3 regions of the Pantoea sp. Ae19-2 genome follow, and region 2 is predicted to be linked to each of the others. Evidence: predicted binding sites of a transcription regulator. Region 2 holds the regulator's gene; each other region holds the start of a gene.

The links. Region 2 encodes CRP, which controls carbon source genes, mostly activating them, when cyclic AMP is high. Its sites were predicted from a motif close to ATGTGANNNNNNTCACAT; they were not measured.
Region 1: the regulator CRP is predicted to act here: its motif matches at 5,029-5,046, upstream of rhaS (HTH-type transcriptional activator RhaS).
Region 3: the regulator CRP is predicted to act here: its motif matches at 5,052-5,069, upstream of deoC (deoxyribose-phosphate aldolase).

Annotation. Positions count from the first base shown of each region.
Region 1 is NZ_JBCHWE010000001.1:1,063,326-1,071,366, forward strand. Features, by position in the region: gene aldA (aldehyde dehydrogenase) at 1-1,297, opposite strand, end outside; gene rhaT (L-rhamnose/proton symporter RhaT) at 2,128-3,162, shown strand; gene rhaR (HTH-type transcriptional activator RhaR) at 3,199-4,065, opposite strand; gene rhaS (HTH-type transcriptional activator RhaS) at 4,080-4,901, opposite strand; gene rhaB (rhamnulokinase) at 5,190-6,671, shown strand; gene AAIE03_RS04965 (L-rhamnose isomerase) at 6,655-7,911, shown strand; gene rhaD (rhamnulose-1-phosphate aldolase) at 7,922-8,041, shown strand, end outside.
Region 2 is NZ_JBCHWE010000001.1:4,297,379-4,305,419, reverse strand. Features, by position in the region: gene AAIE03_RS19765 (LysE family translocator) at 1-59, opposite strand, end outside; gene AAIE03_RS19760 (hydrolase) at 114-1,130, shown strand; gene AAIE03_RS19755 (YheU family protein) at 1,135-1,353, shown strand; gene AAIE03_RS19750 (phosphoribulokinase) at 1,415-2,284, shown strand; gene AAIE03_RS19745 (OsmC family protein) at 2,314-2,718, opposite strand; gene crp (cAMP-activated global transcriptional regulator CRP) at 3,022-3,654, shown strand; gene AAIE03_RS19735 (YccS/YhfK family putative transporter) at 3,713-5,788, shown strand; gene argD (bifunctional acetylornithine/succinyldiaminopimelate transaminase) at 5,790-7,010, opposite strand; gene AAIE03_RS19725 (aminodeoxychorismate synthase component II) at 7,099-7,674, opposite strand; gene AAIE03_RS19720 (putative adenosine monophosphate-protein transferase Fic) at 7,845-8,041, opposite strand, start outside.
Region 3 is NZ_JBCHWE010000001.1:106,319-114,359, forward strand. Features, by position in the region: gene prfC (peptide chain release factor 3) at 138-1,724, shown strand; gene osmY (molecular chaperone OsmY) at 1,980-2,594, shown strand; gene AAIE03_RS00500 (DUF1328 domain-containing protein) at 2,694-2,855, shown strand; gene AAIE03_RS00505 (patatin-like phospholipase family protein) at 3,095-4,144, shown strand; gene AAIE03_RS00510 (metal-dependent hydrolase) at 4,141-4,914, shown strand; gene deoC (deoxyribose-phosphate aldolase) at 5,144-5,923, shown strand; gene deoA (thymidine phosphorylase) at 5,983-7,311, shown strand; gene deoB (phosphopentomutase) at 7,406-8,041, shown strand, end outside.

The DNA.
Region 1 (8,041 bases), 3.2 Mb from region 2:
TTTCACCAAACTTCAGCTGACGCAGGGCGGTCATCGTGGTGGTCAGGTTCTGAGTGTAGATTGAGGAAGTCAGGCCGTACTCACAGTCATTGGCCAGTGCGATAGCTTCTTCGAGCGTTTTAAAGGTCATCACAGGAAGCACCGGGCCAAAAATTTCCTCACGCATAATCTCCATCTCTTGGCGTACGCCGGTAATAATCGTGGGCTCGAAGTAAAAGCCCTCGCGCCCCGCCCGTTTACCGCCCAACACAACCCTGCCGCCTTCTTCTACTGCCCTGGCAACTTTTTGCTCAACCCGCGCCAGCGCGGCGGCGGTGATCAGTGGCCCCATATCGATATCGTTTTTTTCAGCCGGATTGCCAAACGTCACGTGTTGCATCGCCTCTGTCAGTGCGCTGATAAAGCGGTCATAAATCCCTTCCTGTACATAAACCCGCTCTGCGCAGTTGCAGACCTGACCTGTATTAATGACGCGAGAGCTGACAATGGCCTTTACTGCCAGATCGAGGTCGGCATCATCCATTACAATGGCCGGCGCTTTACCCCCCAGCTCCAGAGAGACTTTGGTAACGTTTTTTGCTGCCGCTTCCATGGCGGCAATCCCGGCATTAACGCTGCCCGTCAGGCTTACCAACCCCACTTTTTCGTTGCCAGCCAGCTCCTGACCGATCTCAGGTCCGTAGCCGTAAACAACATTGAACACACCTTTTGGCAGGCCGATATCCGCAACGATCTGTGCAAACAGGGCCGCGTTATTGGGCGTCAACTCACTCGGTTTTATCGCAATCGTATTGCCGGTAATCAGTGCCGGCGCCGCTTTACGCGCAATCAAAAAAAACGGGAAGTTCCACGGTAAGATGCCGGTAGTAACGCCAATCGCTTTTTTAAAGACGAAAATATTTTCATTAGGACGATCGCTGTTCACAATCTCACCTTCGTAGCGTCGCGCCCATTCGGACATGTAGTCCAGGTAATCAGCAGTAAAAAGCACTTCGGTTTTTGCCAGCCCCTGGGTTTTACCGCCTTCTGCCACGATAGTGGCGCTGAGTTCGGGTTCACGCTGACGAATGGCTGTGGCAATTTTACGCAGCCAGCTGCCGCGCTCCACGGCCGGTAAGGCTTCCCAGCCCGGCTGCGCGGCATCGGCAGCGGCGATAGCGTCTGCGGCGTCCTGACGCGTGCCTTGAGGAATGCGTGACAGTAGCGCTTCGGTAGCAGGATTAATCACTTCAATCCACTTATCGCTGTGATTAGGCACAAAAACACCATTAATGAAATGTTGATGATGTGTTGTCATATGCAGGGCTCCGCTTTTAACTCGTTAACGTTATGTGAAAACAGAGTGAAACAGATTACGACGATATACCTTTTTATCTTTGCCAAAGCCACACTGCAGATGGCAGGGAAGGGAAGAAAGACACGACGAAGCCAGCATTTCCGCGGCGTGTTTTGTTATCTGAGCGGTCAGCGTCTTATAAAAAGGGTCGACGGGCTGAAACCCTGTATTCGCCAGCAAATGCCGGAACGCCTGGGATGGCGATAAGCCCGTGCCTGCCCGCGCAGTCAATGACGAAGCGGTAGGCTTTTGACGGGAGGCATCCCCGGCCAATTGTCCTTTCGGTTTGCCCTGCCACGCAAACGTCTCATTGCGTGACTGCAGTTAATAACATGCGCAGCGACTACTGCGCTGAATCGTAGAGTGCTTATCCAACATCATGCGATCTCCCGCTGATCACAGTATCCCCACTAGCCTTGAGTCATATCACAAACCTTTTCTGCCGACCGTTTTCCCTCTTCGTCCGCCAAACCATCTTTGCAGCGAACCCGCAGCTCAACTTTATGTCATTGCCACGTTAATAAGCGTGCTGGCAGTAAGATTAAAACTGTGCCGATCAACACAACAAACAACAAAAATATCTCGAATAATAAGCGGTTTAGGTAAAACGTCCGGTTACTGTCCTTAAATGTGAATTTGTGATCTTTATGTTGAAAATTCACCGGATTTTGCCAGCGGCCTGTGTTTTCCGGCAGCCATTCAAAGGCTGAGTGAAAGCAGCTCCCTCTAGACTGCTGCTTATCAGGAAACGTCGGTTTCCTGTTTGGCCTCAACCTTGCGAAGGAATAACAATGAACAGTGCCATTATTGCCGGTATTTTCTGGCATCTGGTGGGTGCCGCCAGTGCCGCATGTTTTTATGCGCCGTTTAAACAGGTCAAAAAATGGTCATGGGAAACCATGTGGGCAGTAGGTGGCTTGATGTCGTGGCTGATTTTGCCATGGGCAGTCAGTGCCGTACTGCTGCCGAATTTCTGGGCGTACTACAGTAGTTTCAGTCTGTCACAGCTGCTACCTGTGTTTTTGTTTGGTGCAATGTGGGGCATCGGCAATATTAACTACGGCCTGACCATGCGCTATCTCGGCATGTCGTTAGGCATCGGTATTGCTATCGGCATTACGTTAGTCGTCGGGACACTCATGACGCCGTTGCTGCAGGGCCGTTTTGTCGCGCTCTTTAGCTCGGCTGGTGGCCGTATGACGCTGCTTGGCGTTCTGGTCGCGCTGATTGGCGTGGCAATTGTATCGCGTGCCGGTTTGCTGAAAGAGCGCGCGCTGGGCATTAACGCCGAAGAATTCAATCTGAAGAAAGGGCTTGTACTGGCGGTTATCTGCGGTATTTTCTCGGCCGGCATGTCCTTCGCTATGGATGCCGCAAAGCCGATGCATGTTGCGGCAGCTAATCTGGGTATTAATCCGCTGTACGTGGCGCTACCCAGCTATGTGGTGATTATGGGCGGTGGTGCGCTGATTAACCTGGCGTACTGCTTTATCCGCCTGGCGGTTAAGCCGGAGCTCTCCCTCCGCCGGGACTTCTCCGTGGCAAAACCGCTGTTAATTGCCAATATCGCTTTCGCTATTCTTGGCGGCACCATGTGGTATCTGCAGTTCTTTTTCTATGCATGGGGCCATGCCAAAATTCCACCGCAATATGACTTTGTCAGTTGGATGCTGCACATGAGTCTGTATGTGCTGTGTGGTGGTCTGGTCGGACTGATGCTGAAAGAGTGGAAATCTGTCGGGCGTCGTCCGGTTAGCGTCCTGTCGATTGGCTGCATAGTCATTATCATCGCTGCCAATATTGTCGGGCTTGGCATGGCTGCCTGACTCCGCAGAGATAAAAGCCTGATGCGTTAACGCGTATCAGGCTTTTGCGTTATCAGTTAGCGTGGCGCATTGCGGTACAAAACGTTGCCGCCAGGCACTGGGCGTCATGCCGGTTTCACGCGTAAACACCACCGAAAAATAGTTACTGTCATCAAAGCCGCAGCGTGAAGCAATCTCGCTGATTAAACTTTCCTGGGTGCGTAGTAAGTATTTTGCCTGACAGAGTTGAAGCTGACGCAAATAGTGGCCAATTGTCATGCCGGTTTGCTGGCGAAACAGCTGTTTAAGCGCTCGCTCGCTGAGTTGGTGCTGCTCGCAAAAGTGGGCGAGGTCAAACGGACGGCTGATATCGGCCAGCAGCGACGACATCAGGAGATCAAGCTGTTCGCCTTCCGGTAGCGCCCAGGAACGATCGGCCGCGTAACCGTGGCGGCGCAGAATCAGCGCCAGCTGTAAAAACAAGGCTTCAGAAAGCTGAATGGACAAGGGATCGTTTTTGCGGCTTTCCCGCTCCAGTTGGCTGATGACGCCACGTGCCAGCGCCATACCCTGGGTGGTTAATCGCCAACCGGACTGAGCATTCTCTTCCTGAGGCGGTATAAGCTGGCTCCAGTCAAGATCGAGCCGAAAGCGATCGCGGCAATAAAGAATGTTGTCGAGCGCCAGGTCATGGACGCTGTCATAGCTATGGCAGTCGCTGTCGCGAATATAAAACACATCGCCGCAGGTAATCAGCCAGGGGCGATCGTTGAGGATGTGCAGCCCGTTGCCGCGCCAGACAATCACAATCTCGCTAAACCTGTGTTGATGAGGCGGGAAAGAGGGTTGTGGCATACGTTCGGCCACTGCGATGGGCAGGTTTCTGGCAGGAAAGTAGTCCTCGCGCGACAGAATTAGCGACATATTAAAAGCTCCAGTTACCACATCTGTTGACGCTCCATGCGGGGCGCGTAGCCAAATTCACGCCGGAACAGCGTGGAGAAGTGGTTGCTGTCACCAAATCCACACTGATAGGCGATGTCCGTTATACGCATATCGCTGTGGCGTAGCAGATGACGCGCCTGCAATAAACGCAGCCGATTCAAATAACGCTGTGGCGTACTGCCTGTCTGCTGCTTCATCTGGCGGTGCAGCGTACGCAGCGACAGTGAAAAGCTGTCGGCCAGCGCCTCCCATACGATCTCTTCACTGTAATGCTCATTCAGCCAGTCAAGCAATCGGTGCAGTCTGGCTTCCTGGTCCTGCGCGTTGTCATTGCGAGCGGCCTCACGTAGCAACACCAGCATTTGCAGAAAGAGTTGCTCCTGATGTGCCTGACGTTCGAGTGACCACAGAGGTTGCTGCTTCATCTGTGTCACCAACTGCAAAGCGTGCCCCATCACTTTTTGATTAATGCGCCAGTGCGACGCGTACCGGCCGTCCTCTTCACGCGGCAATAGTGCCTGCAGCCCGGAAAGAAAGCGGAACGCCCCCGGGCTTCGGTACAGCACATTGGTCAGGCAAAGGTTGTCGGTTTTTTCATACAGATGGCGATCGTGGTCGCGTACAAAGCACACGCAACCGGCACTCAACGCCTGCGGCTGACCATTAAACACATGAATACCTGATCCCTGTTCAACCAGCACAATTTCATGGAAATCATGGTGATGCTCTGGAAAAGCCTGCTGTGGCACGCGTGGCTCGATGGCAATGGCGTAATTTCCGGCGGGAAAGAAATCCGCGCTATGCAGAACGGTCATGGCTTGCTCTCCGTTAACAATGTTGCAACTGAGTCTACGCAGGCGCTGCGGACATCACCTTGAATTTTGAACGGGGCGGCGCAAGAAAATGGCGAATTATTTAAGATCGCCTAAGTGATTGATAGAAATGCGGCAAAGCTCACAACTCTATCGTCACGCGGTTCTGTGAGCTATCTCACGAACACCTTTGCAAACCTGCCAGCGAAGATCCTCTGCTGGCACTGCGCCTAAGGTGGCAGGCCTGCAGGCTTTTTATTCTGTAGCCATGTCATTTCAGGAAAACATGCCATGAATATGCGTAACATCGTTGCCATTGATTTAGGCGCATCCAGCGGGCGCGTCATGCTTGCGCAGTGGACGTCGGACAGCCAGAAAATCGCTCTGCGTGAAGTCCGTCGTTTCGCGAATCAGCGGGTTCAGCGCAGCGGCTATGACTGCTGGGATCTGGATCGTCTGGAGCAGGACATTCGCGCCGGACTGCAGCAACTGGATGATGAAGGCATCGTGCCGGACAGCATGGGTATTGATACCTGGGGCGTTGATTTGGTACTGCTGGACGCAGACGGACATCGCGTTGGCGAAGCCGTGAGCTACCGTGACAAACGCACCGAGGGCCTGATGGCCCGGGCGATTGACGATCTCGGCCAGCAGGCGATATACCAGCGCACCGGCATTCAGTTTCTGCCATTTAACACCCTATATCAGCTGCGCGCGCTACATCTGCAGCAGCCGGACTGGCAGGCGAGGGTGAAATATGCGCTGATGATTCCAGACTATCTGCACTATCGCCTCACCGGCAAAATGAACTGGGAATACACCAACGCCACCACCACGCAGTTACTGAATATTCAAAGTGGTGAGTGGGATCGTGACTTGCTGGACTGGGCTGGCGTCGACTCCGCCTGGTTCGGCACACCGCATGCACCGGGCAATAACGTGGGTTACTGGGCCAGCGCCAGCGGCAAGCGGATCCCGGTGATTGCCGTAGCCACGCACGATACGGCCAGCGCGGTGCTGGCCACGCCACTGATGCACGACGATGCAGCCTATCTCAGTTCAGGTACCTGGTCGCTAATGGGGATTGAAAGTCTCCAACCCTATGTGAATGCGACTGCTTTACAGGCCAACATAACCAATGAAGGCGGCGCGGAAGGTTACCGGGTGCTGAAAAACATTATGGGGCTATGGCTTTTACAGCGCGTCTGTAGCGAACTGAACATCCGCGACTTGCCCCTGCTTATTGCGGATGCCGCAAAGCAGCCAGCCTGCCGCTCGCTCATTGATCCTAACCACCCTCGCTTTATTAACCCAGACAACATGGTGCAGGCAATCCAACATGCCTGTGCTGAACAGGCGATGCCGATACCGCACACTGCGGCCGCACTGGCACGCACCCTCTTTGACAGTCTGGCGCTTTCATATCGCCAGACAATGCTGGAACTCGGCCAGCTACGCGGCACACCGCTACGGCAGCTGCATATCGTGGGCGGCGGCAGCCAGAATCCTTTACTCAACCAGCTGTGTGCCGATGCCTGTCAACTGCCGGTGATTGCCGGTCCGGTAGAAGCCTCCACGCTGGGAAATGTGGGTTGCCAGCTCATCGCGCTAGGTGAACTGCGTGACGTCGCGGATTTGCGCCGCTGCATCAGCCGTAATTTCCCGTCAGACATCTTTGAACCGCTCGACAACAGCGCGTTTGCGGCCCATCAGGCGCGCTTCACCGCGCTGCTCCAACCTGCTAAGGAACTTGCATATGACAAAGCTGATTGAACAGGCCTTTGACCTGGCGAAACAACGTTATGCTGAGAATGGCGTTGATGTGGACCTTGTGATGGCGCAACTGGATGAGATCCCGGTCTCGATGCACTGTTGGCAGGGTGATGACGTGCGCGGTTTTGAAAATCCCAACGGGCAACTCACCGGCGGTATTCAGGCCACCGGCAACTATCCGGGACGGGCACGCAACGCCGACGAATTGCGCGCCGACATTGAAAAAGCCATATCGCTAATCCCGGGCGCAATGCGCCTTAATCTGCACGCGATCTATCTTGAAAGCAGCCAACCCGTTGAGCGCGATGCCATCGAGCCGAAACACTTCAGCAACTGGGTAGCGTGGGCAAAAAGCAACAGGCTGGGGCTGGATTTCAATCCCACCTGCTTTTCACATGCAAAGAGTGCCGATGGCTTTACGCTGTCGCACGCCGATTCAGGTATTCGCCAGTTTTGGATCGACCACTGTAAAGCCAGTCGCCATATTTCGGCTTACTTTGGTGAACAGCTCGGTACGCCTTCCGTGATGAACATTTGGGTGCCGGATGGCATGAAAGATCTCACCATCGACCGCTTTGCGCCGCGCCAGCGCCTTGCCAGCGCGCTTGACGCGATCATCAGTGAGCAACTCAACCCGCAACACCATATTGATGCTGTGGAAAGCAAACTATTCGGGATTGGTGCGGAAAGCTACACCGTGGGTTCCAACGAATTCTGCCTTGGCTACGCCAGCAGCCGGCAGATTGCGTTGACGCTGGACGCCGGGCATTTCCACCCGACTGAAGTGATCTCCGACAAAATCTCTACCGCGATGCTGTACGTGCCGCGCCTGCTGCTGCATGTGAGCCGTCCGGTGCGTTGGGACAGCGATCATGTGGTGCTGCTCGATGATGAAACCCAGGCGATTGCCCATGAGATCGCCCGCCAGAAACTCTTCGACAAGGTGCATATCGGTCTCGACTTTTTTGATGCCTCAATCAACCGCATTGCCGCCTGGGTCATTGGTACGCGTAACGCCAAAAAAGCGTTGCTGCGGGCGCTGCTGGAGCCCAGCGATCGGCTGCGTAGGCTGGAGAGTGAAGGGGATTTCACCGCACGGTTGGCCCTGCTGGAAGAGCAAAAGTCGCTGCCGTGGCAGGCGGTGTGGGAAGCATGGTGCCTGCGCCATGACGTTCCTGCCGATGCCAGCTGGCTGAGCGACGTCCATCATTACGAACAACATACTTTGCGTCAACGCTAAGGGATAAACCATGCAAAACATTCTGACATCCTGGTTCGTACAGGGGATGGTAAAAGCCACCAGCGATATGTGGTTGAAAGGCTGGGATGAGCGTAACGGCGGTAACGTTAGCCTGCGCCTGCTTCCCGAA
Region 2 (8,041 bases):
GGTGTAATCGCCGCGACCCAGAGAAACCCTAACATTGATAAAAAAAGACTGAGTTCCATTAATCCGGGTTCTCCCTCCATTATGTGAAAACTTATCGAAGCTAACAGTGTGATATGGAACAGACAAGCCTTTACAACATGAAATTTTCGGGCCCGGACGGCGCGGCGTTCAGCCCCATGCGCGGCCTGACCAATCCGCATGTGCAAACCATATTGCCGCGCCTGTTCCGCCGTACTCTAGCGTTAACGCCTCACTGGCAGCGGCTGGATTTACCCGATGGTGATTTTGTCGATCTGGCCTGGAGTGAAGATCCACAGTTTGCCGCGCATAAACCACGCGTGGTGCTGTTTCATGGTCTGGAAGGAAGCTTCCACAGTCCCTACATCCATGGCCTGATGAAAGTCTGCAGGCAACGTGGCTGGCTGGCCGTAGTGATGCATTTTCGCGGCTGTAGCGGCGAGCCGAACAGGCTAAACCGGATTTACCACTCCGGCGAGACGGAAGATGCACGCTTTTTCCTGACCTGGCTGAAGGCCCGCTGGGGACAGGTTCCTACTGCAGCTGTGGGGTTTTCGCTGGGCGGGAATATGCTGGGTTGCCTGCTGGGCCAACAGGGCAGTGACGTTGCGCTGGATGCCGGCGTTATCGTTTCGGCACCCTTGATGCTTGAACCCTGTAGCGCCCGACTGGAACGTGGGTTTTCCCAAATTTATCAGCGTTACCTGCTGAGCCAGCTTAAAAAGAATGCCAGGCGCAAGCTGCACGCATGGCCCGACACCTTACCGGTCAATCTCAGTCAGCTGAATGCCCTGCGTCGCCTGCGTGATTTTGACGACGCCATCACGGCCCGGGCGCATGGCTTTGCCGACGCCACGGACTATTATCGCCGTGCCAGCGCCCTGCCGTTGCTGAGATCGGTGACAAAACCGTTGCTGATTATCCATGCAAAAGATGACCCCTTTATGAGCGATGAGGTGATCCCGCAAAATGACCAGTTATCTGCCACTATTACCTATCAGCTGACAACACACGGTGGTCATGTTGGATTTGTGAGTGGTACCCTGCGTCAGCCTGAATTGTGGCTGGAACAGCGCGTGCCGCAGTGGATTTCCCCTTATCTGGATAGCTAACCCTGTGATTATTCCCTGGCAACAGGTTTCTCCCGAAACCCTTGAAAACGTTATTGAAGCCTTTGTTCTGCGCGAAGGTACCGACTACGGCGAACAGGAACTCAGCCTGACCGAAAAAGTCGGCAATGTGCGACGCCAGCTGCAGCAAGGTGAAGTCGTGCTGGTCTGGTCTGAGCTTCATGAATCGGTCAACATCATGCGCAAAAGTGAGTTCCGTGGCTGATGCACAGAACGAAAAATCGTGCTAACAATGCTCATCGCCTGATTTCACAGGGAGTTTCACTATGTCGGCACGTCATCCGATTATCGCGGTAACAGGTTCCAGCGGTGCCGGAACCACTACCACCAGCCTCGCATTCCGTAAAATTTTTCAGCAACTCAATTTGCACGCGGCCGAGCTGGAAGGGGACAGTTTCCACCGATTTACCCGGCCTGAAATGGATATGGCTATCCGTAAGGCGCGCGATCTGGGTCGCCATATCAGCTACTTTGGCCCGGAGGCGAATGATTTCGGTCTGCTGGAGCAGACCTTTGTTGAATACGGTGATCAGGGCAAGGGCCAGTCACGTAAATACCTGCATACCTACGACGAAGCGGTGCCCTGGAATCAGGTACCAGGTACCTTTACCCCGTGGCAGCCGCTGCCACCGGATACGGACGTGCTGTTTTATGAAGGACTGCACGGCGGCGTCGTGACGGCTCAGCACAACGTCGCTGAAAAAGTGGATTTACTGGTCGGCGTCGTCCCCATCGTTAACCTGGAGTGGATTCAGAAGCTGGTACGCGATACCGGTGAACGCGGTCATTCGCGTGAAGCCGTAATGGATTCGGTGGTGCGCTCAATGGAAGATTACATCAATTTCATTACGCCGCAGTTCTCACGCACCCATATTAACTTTCAGCGGGTTCCAACCGTCGACACCTCTAACCCCTTTGCGGCACGCACCATTCCTTCACTGGATGAAAGTTTTGTCGTCATCCACTTTCAGGGGCTGGAAGATATTGATTTTCCCTACCTACTGGCCATGCTGCAGGGATCGTTTATTTCCAATATCAACACGCTGGTTGTACCTGGCGGGAAAATGGGGCTGGCGATGGAATTAATTATGGCACCGCTGGTAAAACGGCTCATGGAAGGCAAACGCATTGAATAAAATCAGAGGCCGCGCTGGCCTCTGAATAATTACAGCTCGATAACTTCGTAACTGTGGGTAATTTCCACCCCTTTGCCTAACATAATGGCAACCGAGCAATACTTCTCAGCTGAAAGGTCGACCGCACGCGCCACGGCTTTATCTGAAAGTGCTTTTCCACTGACGATAAAATGCAGGTTGATGCGGGTAAAGATGCGAGGCGCTTCTTCCCGGCGTTCTGATTCGAGTTTTACTTCGCAATCAGCCACATCGTTGCGACCTTTTTGCAAAATTGATACCACATCAATGGCGCTGCATCCGCCGGCCGCCATCAGCACCATTTCCATAGGGCTGGGCGCTTTATCGCCGGAATTGCCGTCCATTAAGACCTGATGTCCGGACGAAGACTCGCCGAGGAATGTTAACCCTTCAACCCATTTGACTCTTGCCTGCATAATCTGGCCCCCAGAATGCCCTGTTTTTGCGTCAGAGTACGCTTTTGCCTGGTAAACAGCAATCCGGAGAAATCAGCCTTATTGCTGAAGCGAGACAACACAAGACAGTCGGCGAAAGCTGTGCTACAAACAGTGCTGAAAATATTTTTCGTCATCCGAAGACGAAGCCGGGAAGAATGATGCGCTCTGCGCAAATGCAGCCCGAATAATTTCCTGAATGGAAACACGCTTAACGCTTTCATCGCCTGGCAGGGAAACTGAGCCCTGTATTTTGGGCACGATTACAATAGAGGATAATAGCGAATGGTTCTCGGCAAACCGCAAACAGACCCTACACTTGAATGGTTCCTGTCCCATTGCCATATTCACAAGTATCCATCCAAAAGTACGCTGATTCACCAAGGTGAAAAAGCCGAAACGCTTTACTACATCGTGAAAGGTTCCGTCGCGGTACTGATTAAGGATGAAGAAGGCAAAGAGATGATTCTTTCTTATCTGAATCAAGGCGATTTTATTGGTGAGCTTGGCCTGTTTGAAGAAGGTCAGGAGCGCAGCGCCTGGGTACGTGCGAAAACTGCGTGCGAAGTGGCAGAGATTTCCTACAAGAAATTCCGTCAGCTCATCCAGGTTAACCCGGATATTTTGATGCGTCTTTCTTCTCAGATGGCTCGCCGTCTGCAGGTGACGTCAGAAAAAGTGGGAAATCTCGCTTTCCTGGATGTGACCGGACGCATTGCACAAACGTTGCTTAATCTGGCTAAACAGCCAGATGCCATGACGCATCCTGACGGCATGCAAATTAAAATTACTCGTCAGGAAATTGGCCAAATCGTTGGTTGTTCACGTGAAACCGTGGGCCGTATTTTGAAGATGCTGGAAGATCAGAACCTGATCTCCGCACACGGCAAAACCATCGTTGTTTACGGCACACGCTAAGCCTGACTGTTCACGGCGTGATGGCGACATTATGCCGTGAATGTCTTGTGTTGAGCCGATGTGGCGAAGAATAATCTATCACCCCGAAGTTAACTATGCGCTGCGCCAGACGCTGGTGTTGTGCCTTCCCGTAGCGCTCGGCTGGCTGTTCGGCGATCTGCAAAAAGGATTGCTGTTCTCATTGGTTCCCGCCTGCTGCAACATTGCCGGTCTGGACACGCCCCACAAACGCTTCTTTAAACGCCTGATCATCGGCGGCAGCCTGTTTGCCCTTGGCAGTTTACTGATGCAGTGGCTGCTGCTTAAAGACGTGCCGCTGCCGCTCATCCTGTTTGCCCTGCCTTTGCTGCTTGGCGTCACCGGAGAGATCAGTCCGCTGCACGCCCGACTGCTGCCCGGCACGTTAATCGCGTCAATTTTTACCCTCAGCCTGATTGGCCGTATGCCCATTTACGTTCCGCCCCTGCTCTATATCGGTGGAACGCTCTGGTATGGCCTGTTCAACTGGTTTTGGTTCTGGCTGTGGAAAGAGCAGCCGATGCGCGAAAGCCTGAGCCTGATCTACCGTGAGCTGGCAAATTACTGTGACGCCAAGTACAGCTTATTGACGCAGCTGACCGATCCGGAAAAAGCCCTGCCGCCCCTGCTGGCGCGTCAGCAAAAAGCGATCGATCTGATCAACACCTGCTATCAGCAAATGCATATGCTGTCTGCGAGTCGCGATCACAGCCACAAACGCCTGACCCGGGCGTTTCAGGTAGCACTGGATCTGCAGGAGCATATCTCCGTCAGCCTGCATCAGCCGGAAGAGGTCCAGAAGCTGGTCGAGCAAAGCCATGCTGAAGCCGTCATCCGCTGGAACGCCAGAACGATTTCAGCCCGGCTGCGCGCGCTGGCCGACGATATTCTGTATCACCAACTCTCTGGTCGTTTCGATATGGACAAGCAGTTGGGTGCGCTGGAGAAAATCGCCCTTCAGCATCCGGACAATCCGGTGGGTAACTTCTGTCTCTATCATTTCAGCCGTATCGCCCGGGTGCTTCGAACCCAAAAGCCGCTTTATCAACGCGACCTGATGGCCGATCGCCAGCGTCGTTTACCGCTGCTGCCCGCGTTGCGGAGCTATCTGTCGCTGCGGTCTTCCGCACTGCGAACGGCCGGGCGTTTTTCCGTCATGCTGATGCTGGGCAGCGCCCTGGCCGTGTTCTTTTCGATTCCTAAGCCCTACTGGATTTTGATGACCATCATGTTTGTCAGCCAGAGCAACTACAGCGCAACCCGCGTACGTATTCAGCACCGGGCCCTGGGAACCTTTGCCGGACTGGCTATCGCGGCGGCGTCGCTACGCCTGGATGTGCCTGAACCGCTGGTGCTGAGCATCATGCTGGTGATTACCTTTATCAGCTACCGTTTTACCCGCCAGTTTTACGGCTGGTCAATAGTGGGATTTACGGTTACGGCCGTTTATACGCTGCAACTGCTCTCCCTTAACGGGGCACAGTTTTTACTGCCCCGCCTGCTGGATACGCTGATGGGCTGCCTGATCGCCTTTGGGGGCATGTTATGGCTGTGGCCGCAGTGGCAAAGTGCCCTGCTGCGCCAGAATGCCCATGATGCGCTGGAGGCCTGTCAGGATGCCCTGCGAATGTTGCTGGGCCCGGAGCAGTCACCCGATGCGCTGGCTTACCAGCGGGTTAAGGTCAACCAGGCGCATAACGCCGTATTCAACTCCCTGAATCAGGCCATGCAGGAGCCGGGATTTAATTCACGCTACCTGCAGGATATGCGCTTATGGGTCACGCACTGCCAGTTTATCGTGGAGCACATTAACGCCATGACCATTCTGGCACGTGAACATACCATGCTGCCGCCCACGCTGGCTGAGCACTACCTGCAATGGTGCGAGATCGCCCTGCAACGGTGTCAGCAAAGGCTGGAATATGATGGGGAAAGTTCGCAGACGGATCTGCTACAGGGCGTGGAAGATATAAATGAGGGGCCGGTCACGGTACTGGAGCAGCACGTCAGGCGCATCCTGGAGCATCTGAAAGTCATGCACACGATCTCTTCTCTGGCCTGGAACCAGCGGCCTCATCATGGCCGCTGGCTGTTGCGCAGTCTGCGCCGCAAATAACTCAGGCAGACAGCACTTTCTCTACCGCACGGGCAAAGCGAGCCATGCCCTCTTCGATATCGGCAGGCTCGATAATCAGCGACGGTGCGAAGCGCATCACATCTGTTCCGGCCACCAGCACCATGACGCCTTCCGCAGCTGACGCATTCAGAATATCGCGCGCCTTGCCCGCATACTGCGGCTTCAGGGCTGCACCAATCAGCAGGCCTTTACCACGGATATCACTGAACAGGTCGTGACGCGCATCAATAGCCTTGAGCGCCTCAACAAACTGCTGGCGGCGGATTTCTACCCCATTCAGTACAGCTGGCGTATTGATAATATCTAACGCGGTTTCTGCGATCGCGCATGCCAGCGGATTGCCGCCATAAGTCGTGCCATGCACGCCAGGCGCCATGGTTGAGGCTACCTCATTGGTGGTCAGCATGGCGCTTACAGGAAAACCGCCGCCCAGCGCCTTCGCCGAGGTCAGAATATCGGGCGTCACGCCGTAGTGCTCATAGGCAAACAACTTACCGCTGCGCCCCATGCCGCTTTGCACCTCATCCAGTACCAGCAGCGCCTGGTGTTTGTCGCACAGTTCACGTAACCCCTGCATAAACGCTGGTGTTGCAGGCATCACACCGCCTTCACCCTGAATCGGCTCCACCACAATGGCGCAAGTGTGATCGTCAATCACCGCCTTAACCGCGTCCAGATCGTTGAACGGCACATGAACGATATCGGCGGGTTTCGGGCCAAAACCGTCGGAGTACTTGGGCTGACCGCCCACCGTTACGGTGAACAGCGTCCGGCCGTGAAAGGCGTTGTGAAAGGCAATGATTTTGCTTTTGAACGGGCTGTGGCGTTTACAGGCATAGTAGCGAGCCAACTTAAACGCGGCCTCATTGGCTTCTGCCCCCGAATTAGCAAAAAAGACCCGCTCCGCAAACGTGGCGTTGATCAGTTTACTGGCCAGACGCAGCGCAGGTTCATTGGTAAACACATTGCTGGTATGCCATAAGGTTTCGCCCTGTTTCTTCAGGGTCTCAACCAGCGCCGGGTGGCAATGGCCCAGAGCGGTCACGGCAATGCCGCCAGAGAAGTCGATATATTCTTTACCCTGTTGATCCCAGACGCGGCTTCCCTTGCCTTTTACCGGTACAAACTGAGCAGGTGCATAAACAGGCAAAATGACCTGATCGAACGTCTCACGCGTTACTGCCATATTTTCCGCTGTCATTGACAACCTCATTAACTGATTCGTTGAGTCACGATGAAATAATAATCATGAAATATGCATAAAAAATCACTTAAAGGCAAACACAACTTTACTGGTGCAGGAAATTAGCCAACAGCTGGTGTCCCTGTTCACTGAGGATGCTCTCTGGATGAAACTGCACGCCTTCCAGTGCGAGCGTTTTATGGCGAATCCCCATAATCTCATCCGGCTGGCCGTTACGCAGGCTCCATGCGGTCACCTCGAACGCATCAGGTAAGGTTTCCGTTTTGACAATAAGTGAATGGTAGCGCGTAACGGTCAACGGCTCATTCAGACCGCGGAAGACGCCACAACCATTGTGCTGCACCGCCGAGGTTTTACCGTGCATTACCTCGCGAGCGCGAACGATCTGCGCCCCAAAAACCTGGGCTATCGCCTGATGGCCCAGGCAAACGCCCAGTACAGGAAGACGGCCAGCGTAATGGCGGATGGCCTGCAACGAAATACCGCTCTGATCGGGCGTGCAGGGGCCAGGGGAAATCACCAAATGAGTCAGCGGCAGCGTGCGCATTTCATCAAGGGTAATAGCATCATTTCTTACTACCCGAACCTGAGCACCCAGTTGGCAAAAATACTGGTAGAGGTTCCAGGTAAACGAGTCGTAGTTATCAATAAGCAGCAACATGATTGTGATTTCAGGCAGACCGGAGGGATGCGCGGAGCGTTCAGCATCCAGAGTGATGACCAGAGCGCTATCCTATCATGCTGTTCAGGATGAGTGTGATGTGGGGATGCAGGATAACCGGTTTCGTGCAGGGCGACGCACCTGGGGCGCCGCCCTGTGGCGTAAGCGGATCAGGGGGCTTTGGCTTCACTGACGATACGGGCAAAGAGCTTTTCCAGCGGCTGCAACGCGCCGGCGGCACTGGCCTGATTTGCCGCAACCCAGTCTTCGGCGCTCAGGTTGTCCCATTCCAGCACGTAGCCGGCATGCAGCGCCAGCTGTTCAAAGAAAATACGCTGCGCCCTGCCGTTACCTTCGCGGAAGGGAT
Region 3 (8,041 bases), 4.2 Mb from region 2:
CAATGTAACTTTGCGCTCACCCCGCGACGACATAAAGTCGCATTTGGCACCGTTTATCCGCCGGTAAGGTTCTGCCGGCCACCGTGATTTATCTGCCGCGCCTGTTAGCGCGTGGCTACGTTGAGAAGAATTCACTCATGTCTAATCCCTTTTTAGAAGAGGTGGCACGCCGCCGCACCTTCGCGATTATCTCGCACCCGGATGCCGGTAAAACCACAATTACCGAAAAAGTCCTGCTGTTCGGACAGGCGATCCAGACCGCCGGTACGGTAAAAGGCCGCGGCTCCAACCAGCATGCGAAGTCTGACTGGATGGAGATGGAAAAGCAGCGTGGTATTTCAATCACGACGTCAGTTATGCAGTTTCCCTATCGTGACAGCCTGGTAAACCTGCTGGATACGCCGGGGCACGAAGACTTCTCTGAAGATACCTATCGTACGCTGACCGCCGTTGACTGCTGCCTGATGGTGATCGACGCAGCGAAAGGCGTTGAAGATCGTACCCGTAAGCTGATGGAAGTGACGCGCCTGCGCGATACGCCGATCCTGACCTTTATGAACAAACTCGACCGTGACATCCGCGATCCGATGGAACTGCTGGATGAAGTGGAAAGCGAGTTAAAAATCGCCTGTGCGCCCATCACATGGCCAATAGGCTGCGGTAAGTTGTTTAAAGGGGTTTATCACCTTTATAACGATGAAACTTATCTCTATCAGACCGGTAAAGGGCACACCATCCAGGAAGTGCGCATCGTTAAAGGCCTGAACAACCCAGACCTCGACGCGGCCGTCGGCGAAGAGCTGGCCGCACAGCTGCGTGAAGAGCTGGAGCTGGTGCAGGGCGCCTCGCACGAATTCGAAAAAGAGGCTTTCCTTAGCGGTCAGCTCTCTCCGGTGTTCTTTGGTACTGCGCTGGGTAACTTTGGCGTTGATCATATGCTGGATGGCCTGGTGGAGTGGGCGCCGCGCCCCATGCCGCGCCAGACCGATACCCGCCAGGTTGAGGCAAAAGAAGAGAAATTTACCGGTTTCGTGTTCAAGATTCAGGCTAACATGGATCCCAAGCACCGTGACCGCGTGGCGTTTATGCGCGTGGTATCAGGCCGTTATGAAAAAGGCATGAAGCTGCGCCAGGTGCGCACTGGCAAAGACGTCGTGATTTCTGATGCGTTAACCTTTATGGCGGGCGACCGTTCGCACGTAGAAGAAGCCTATCCGGGCGATATCATCGGCTTGCACAACCACGGCACGATTCAGATCGGCGACACCTTTACCCAGGGTGAGAACATGAAGTTCACCGGTATTCCGAACTTCGCGCCAGAACTGTTCCGCCGTATTCGCCTGCGCGATCCGCTGAAGCAAAAGCAACTGCTGAAAGGGCTGGTCCAGCTGTCGGAAGAGGGCGCGGTTCAGGTGTTCCGTCCGGTTCACAATAACGACCTGATTGTAGGAGCTGTTGGTGTCCTGCAGTTTGACGTGGTCGTCGCGCGTCTGAAAAGCGAATACAACGTTGAAGCCATCTATGAGGCGATTAACGTTTCTACGGCACGTTGGGTCGAGTGCAGCGATGCCAAAAAGTTCGAAGATTTCCAGCGTAAAAATGAGGTGAACCTCGCGCTGGATGGCGGTGATAACCTGACCTATATCGCTCCCACCATGGTGAATCTGAATATTACTCAGGAACGCTATCCTGATGTGACATTCCGTAAAACCCGCGAGCACTAATTCGTGCTTTCAGGGCCATTCCAGCACGGAATGGCCCTGTTTCAACGGATACAGAACCCTCCTAAAACGCGCCTTTTCCTCTCTTTTGACGCACGATCAACCAGTTACCCGAGCAAAACTCTAAATCCCGACTATGATTACTTCATCGGACGGTTTAAGAGACTTATTCTCCCCGCGTCCAGTGCCGCAGCAGCACTGTTTGCTGCTCTTGCGCCCACAGTTTTGGGCGAGTTAACAGATAGAAGGATGATATCGATGCACACAACTAAGATTACTAAAACATTGATGGCTGCGATGATCGGTACTGCTCTGCTGAGCGGAAGCGCATTTGCAGAGGAATCCGCGTCTCAGAAAGCCTCACAAACGGCTGACAGCGCCGGTGCAAAAATTGACAGCTCAATGAAGAAAGTGGGCGGCTTTATGGATGACAGCGCCGTGACGGCTAAAGCAAAAGCGGCCCTGGTTGATGACGACTCCATCAAAAGCACCGACATTTCTGTCAAAACCCATCAGGGCGTTGTTACCCTGAGCGGCTTTGTGACCTCACAAGATCAGGCTGAGAAAGCCGTGGCCGTGGTGAAAAAAGTTGAAGGCGTTAAATCAGTCAGCGACAAGCTGCACGTGAAAGACGCGAAAAAACAGTCAATGAAAGGTTATGCCGGTGACGCTGCTACAACCAGCGAAATTAAAGCTAAGCTATTAGCAGATGACATGGTTCCTTCACGTAACGTGAAAGTGGAAACCACCGACGGTGTGGTTCAGCTTTCAGGTGAAGTGGCGAATCAGGCACAGTCTGACCGTGCCGAAAGCATCGCTAAAGCTATCGAAGGCGTAAAAAGTGTTAAAAATGACCTGAAGGTCAAGTCTTAACACGACCCGGTGCGGCTTCTTCCGGAAGCCGCACTGATAAAAATACCCATCGTGGGATGAAACAAGCAGTTCAATATTAAAATGGTTAAGGAGAGGCTTATGTTTCGTTGGGGCATTATTTTTCTGGTGATCGCACTGATCGCTGCTGCATTAGGTTTTGGTGGCCTTGCCGGTACCGCAGCCTGGGCAGCTAAAGTCGTATTCGTGGTGGGTATTATTCTGTTCCTCATCAGCTTGTTCACTGGCCGTAAAAAGCTATAGCGATGACCCAGACTGTTTGATGCTGGCGTAGTCAGCATCAAACGGAGACCAGTTATTTGTGCGAATGTTATTGTGAGGCAAAGGATGCTTCATATTCGCAACGATGTGTTAAACGGCGCAACGCCAATAGCACAATTTATGGACAACGTAGCTGGTTCTCCGTGCTAGTATCCTTTCACAATTCTAATCCCTGCATTCCCTACATTTGCCTATCGGGAACCCAATCTGAGGTCGGTACATTGGGTATACGTATTCCCGTGACGCTCGGGGCGATTGAACCCCTTGCTCTCACACCTTTTAAAGCCAGGAAAATCGCCTTAGTGTGCGAGGGTGGCGGTCAACGCGGCATCTTCACCGCTGGCGTATTAGATGAGTTTCAGCGGGCTAAATTCAACCCTTTCCAGCTTTTGATTGGCACGTCTGCCGGGGCACAGAATCTGTCTGCCTTTGTCTGCGCGCAGCCGGGCTACGCGCGCCGGGTGATCACCCGCTATACGACCAGCAAGCAGTTTTTCGATCCGCTGCGTTTCTTACGCGGCGGCAATCTTATCGATCTCGACTGGTTAATCGACATCACCCGAAGCGAATTCCCCCTGGCGATGAGCAGTGCCGAAACCCTGTTTTCCAGCGGGCGCGAATTCTATATGTGTGCCTGCCGCAGTGATGACTATGCGCCCAGTTATTTTGCGCCCACCAGTGATAACTGGCTGGAAATTATTAAAGCTTCCAGTGCGATTCCGGGCTTTTATCGCCTGGGAGTGGATCTGGAAGGCATCAGCTATCTGGACGGTGGCGTCAGTGATGCCATTCCCGTGCGTGAGGCGGCCAAACGTGGCGCAGATACGATCGTGGTGATCCGTACCGTGCCCTCTCAGATGTTCGATACGCCACGCTGGATAACGCGTATGGAACGCTGGTTCAGCGGCGGTGCGCTGCAGCCGATGCTCACTATCCTGCATCATCATGAGCAGACTTATCGGGAAACGCAGCAGTTTATCGAGTCACCGCCAGGGGATTTACGCATCATTGAAATTTTCCCACCGCGCGTGCTGGCCAGTAACGCGTTAGGCAGCCGGATCGCCTCGCTTAACCAGGATTACCACCTGGGACGCCGCTGTGGCCGCTATTTTATGGCGACGCTGGGCCAGTGGCTGAGCGATGCCGAGCCGCAAACGGGGCTGGATATCGTTACGCCTGCCGCGCCGGTGGCGAATGAACCCAACAGTGGGGCGATCGTTACGCCGCTGGCGGGCAATGACGACGCCTGGAATGAAGGCTCGCTGGCATGAGGTTTGTGGATACCCATTGCCACTTTGATTTTCCGCCCTTCGTCGGACAGGCGGAGGAAAGTCTTGCCCGGGCCGCCCAGTCCGGCGTTGAAAAAATTATCGTGCCCTCGGTAGACGCGGGACGCTTTGCAACGGTCTGCCAGCTGGCTCACGCGCATCCCGCCCTTTATGCTGCGCTGGGGCTGCACCCGATTGTTATTGAACATCATCAGGAATCGCATCTTAGCGAGCTGGAAGCCCGGTTGATAAAGTCGCCCGCTAAGCTGGTAGCGTTAGGTGAGATCGGCCTGGATCTTTATCGGGACGATCCGCAGTTCGGCAAGCAGAAACATTTTCTGGATGCGCAGCTGAAGCTGGCTAAACGTTACGATCTGCCAGTGATCCTGCACTCGCGTCGAACGCACGATCAGCTGGCGCTGCATCTGCGCCGTCACGATCTCTCGCGCCGTGGCGTGGTTCATGGTTTTGCCGGTAGCCTGCAGCAGGCCCAGGCTTTTATCAAACTTGGTTATGCGATTGGCGTGGGCGGCACCATTACCTATCCGCGCGCCAGTAAAACCCGACAGACCATCGCACAGTTACCGCTTTCATCCTTGTTGCTGGAAACGGATGCCCCCGATATGCCGCTGAACGGTTTTCAGGGCCAGCCCAACCGACCAGAGCGCGCTTTTCAGGTGTGGCAGGTGCTGTGTGAGCTGCGTGAAGAAGCGCCAGAGGTCATTGCCGATGCGCTATGGCACAACAGCCACAGACTTTTTCGCCTTTCCTGATGTCGCCCGTTTACCCTTCTTCTCACAAAATGTTATAATAATAACATTCCCGTCGCGGGCTTATACGGGCTCCACTTTGCCTGATTTCTTGACTGAATCAACTTTTATCTGAAATATTGCAGTTGTTTCATATTTCGATGTGACGAATGGCACATATTCACCGGCTCCGAATTGTTATTATTATCACATACGGGTGGATAAAAACTCACCCCTTGTCCTGGAGATTGTTATGACTGATATCAAACAGCAGGCCCTGCGCGCGCTGAAACTGATGGATTTAACCACCCTGAATGAAGATGACACCGATGAGAAAGTGATCGCACTGTGTCACCAGGCGAAATCCCCGGTGGGCAATACCGCCGCCATCTGCATTTATCCGCGTTTTATTCCCATTGCTCGCAAAACGCTGCGTGAGCAGGGCACGCCGGACGTGCGTATCGCCACCGTCACCAACTTCCCCCACGGCAATGACGACATCGAGATCGCACTGGCTGAAACCCGTGCCGCTATCGCCTACGGTGCTGACGAAGTGGACGTGGTTTTCCCTTATCGCGCGCTGATGGCTGGCAATACTCAGGTGGGCTTTGATCTGGTTAAAGCCTGTAAAACAGCCTGTGCGGAAGCGGATGTACTGCTGAAAGTGATTATTGAAACCGGTGAGCTGAAGCAGGAAGCGCTGATCCGTCAGGCCTCTGAAATTGCCATTGATGCCGGAGCGGACTTTATCAAAACCTCAACCGGTAAAGTGCCCGTGAATGCAACGCCCGAAGTGGCACAGATCATGATGAGCGTGATCCGCGATAAAGGTGTGAAAGCGCAGGTTGGCTTTAAACCGGCTGGCGGCGTGCGTACCGCTGAAGATGCCGCCATCTATCTGCAACTGGCTGAAGATACGCTGGGTGCCGACTGGGCTGACGCACGGCACTTCCGTTTTGGCGCTTCCAGCCTGCTGGCAAACCTGCTGAACACCCTTGGACACAGCAGCGATACCCGTCAGTCAGGCTACTGATATCTCCGGGCGGCATCTTGCCGCCTTTTCTCCTCTTTCCCTGACGTAAGGGGGCGACTTTGTACCTTGCACAAGAAATCATTCGAAAAAAACGTGACGGCCACGCGCTGAGTGAAGACGAGATTCGTTTCTTCATTAACGGCGTGCGTGATAACAGCGTTTCGGAAGGACAAATTGCCGCGCTGGCAATGACCATTTATTTTCACGATATGTCGCTGCCGGAGCGGGTTGCCCTGACGATGGCGATGCGTGACTCAGGCACCGTGCTGAACTGGAAATCCCTGAATCTGAACGGGCCGGTGGTCGATAAGCACTCCACCGGCGGCGTCGGCGATGTCACCTCGTTGATGCTGGGGCCGATGGTGGCCGCCTGTGGCGGCTATATCCCGATGATCTCAGGTCGCGGGCTGGGGCACACCGGCGGCACCCTGGACAAGCTGGAAGCGATTCCCGGGTTTGACATTTTCCCCAGTGATGACCACTTTCGCCAGACCATAAAGCAGGTTGGCGTGGCAATTATTGGCCAAACCAACTCCCTGGCTCCGGCGGACAAACGCTTTTACGCCACGCGCGACATCACGGCCACCGTGGATTCGATTCCGCTGATCACCGCCTCGATTCTGGCGAAAAAGCTGGCCGAAGGGCTGGATGCGCTGGTGATGGATGTCAAAGTCGGCTCCGGGGCATTTATGCCCACGTATGAAGCCTCTGAAAATCTGGCGCAGGCCATTGTTGGCGTCGCCAACGGCGCGGGCTGTCGCACCACGGCGCTGTTAACGGATATGAACCAGGTGCTGGCCTCCACGGCCGGTAACGCGCTGGAAGTGCGCGAAGCAGTGCGCTTCCTGACCGGTGCGCAGCGTAACCCGCGCCTGCTGGAAGTGACGCTGGCGCTGTGCAGCGAAATGCTGATCTCCGGCAAACTGGCGGAAAATGAGGCTGAGGCACGCGAAAAACTCATGACGGTGCTGGATAACGGCAAGGCCGCAGAGGTGTTTGCCCGCATGGTGGCGGCGCAGAAGGGCCCGACCGATTTTGTTGAGCGCTACGACAGCTATTTACCTGCGCCAACGATGAGCAAAGCGGTTTATGCCGACCGGGCAGGCTGTGTTACGCATATGGATACCCGCGCGCTGGGCATGGCGGTGGTGGCGATGGGCGGTGGACGCCAGCGCGCCAGTGATGCCATCGATTACAGCGTGGGCCTGAGCGACATGATCACCCTGGGCGAGCAGGTGGATGCTTCACGTCCGCTGGCGGTCATCCATGCCAGCAGCGAAGCGCACTGGCAACAGGCCGCTGCCGCCGTAAAAGCCGCGATTACCCTGGGTGAACGCGCCCCGGCAGCCACGCCTGTCGTGTATCGCCGCGTCACTGAGGCAGGCTGACGCAGGGAACCCCTTTATACCGTCCCGGATTCAGGTATACTGATCTGATCGCTTTTTTTTGACTTGTCGCGCGCTTTTGGCGCAGGAGACTGGCATGAAACGTGCTTTTATTATGGTGCTGGATTCGTTTGGAATCGGCGCCAGCAAAGATGCCGATAAATTCGGTGATGCAGGTTCAGATACGTTAGGTCATATCGCAGAAGCCTGCTTTAACGGTCAGGCGGATAAGGGCCGTAAAGGGCCGCTACACTTACCCAATCTGACCGCGCTGGGCCTGGGCAAAGCGGCTGAGCTGTCTACTGGTCGTTTTCCTGCCGGGCTGGATCCTGAGGCGAAGATCACGGGTGCCTATGCTTACGCCAGTGAGCTTTCATCGGGCAAAGATACGCCGTCTGGCCACTGGGAAATCGCCGGCGTGCCCGTTCTGTTTGACTGGGGATACTTCAGCGATAAGCAGAACAGCTTCCCGCAGGCGCTGCTGGACAAACTGGTGGAACGCGCCGGTTTACCCGGCTATCTCGGCAACTGCCACTCATCCGGTACGGTGATCCTCGACCAGTTGGGCGAAGAGCACATGCGCTCTGGCAAGCCGATTTTCTACACCTCGGCGGACTCCGTATTCCAGATCGCCTGCCACGAAGAAACCTTCGGGCTGGAGCGGCTGTATGAACTCTGTGAAATTGCGCGCGAAGAGCTGACCGAAGGCGGCTACAACATTGGTCGCGTGATT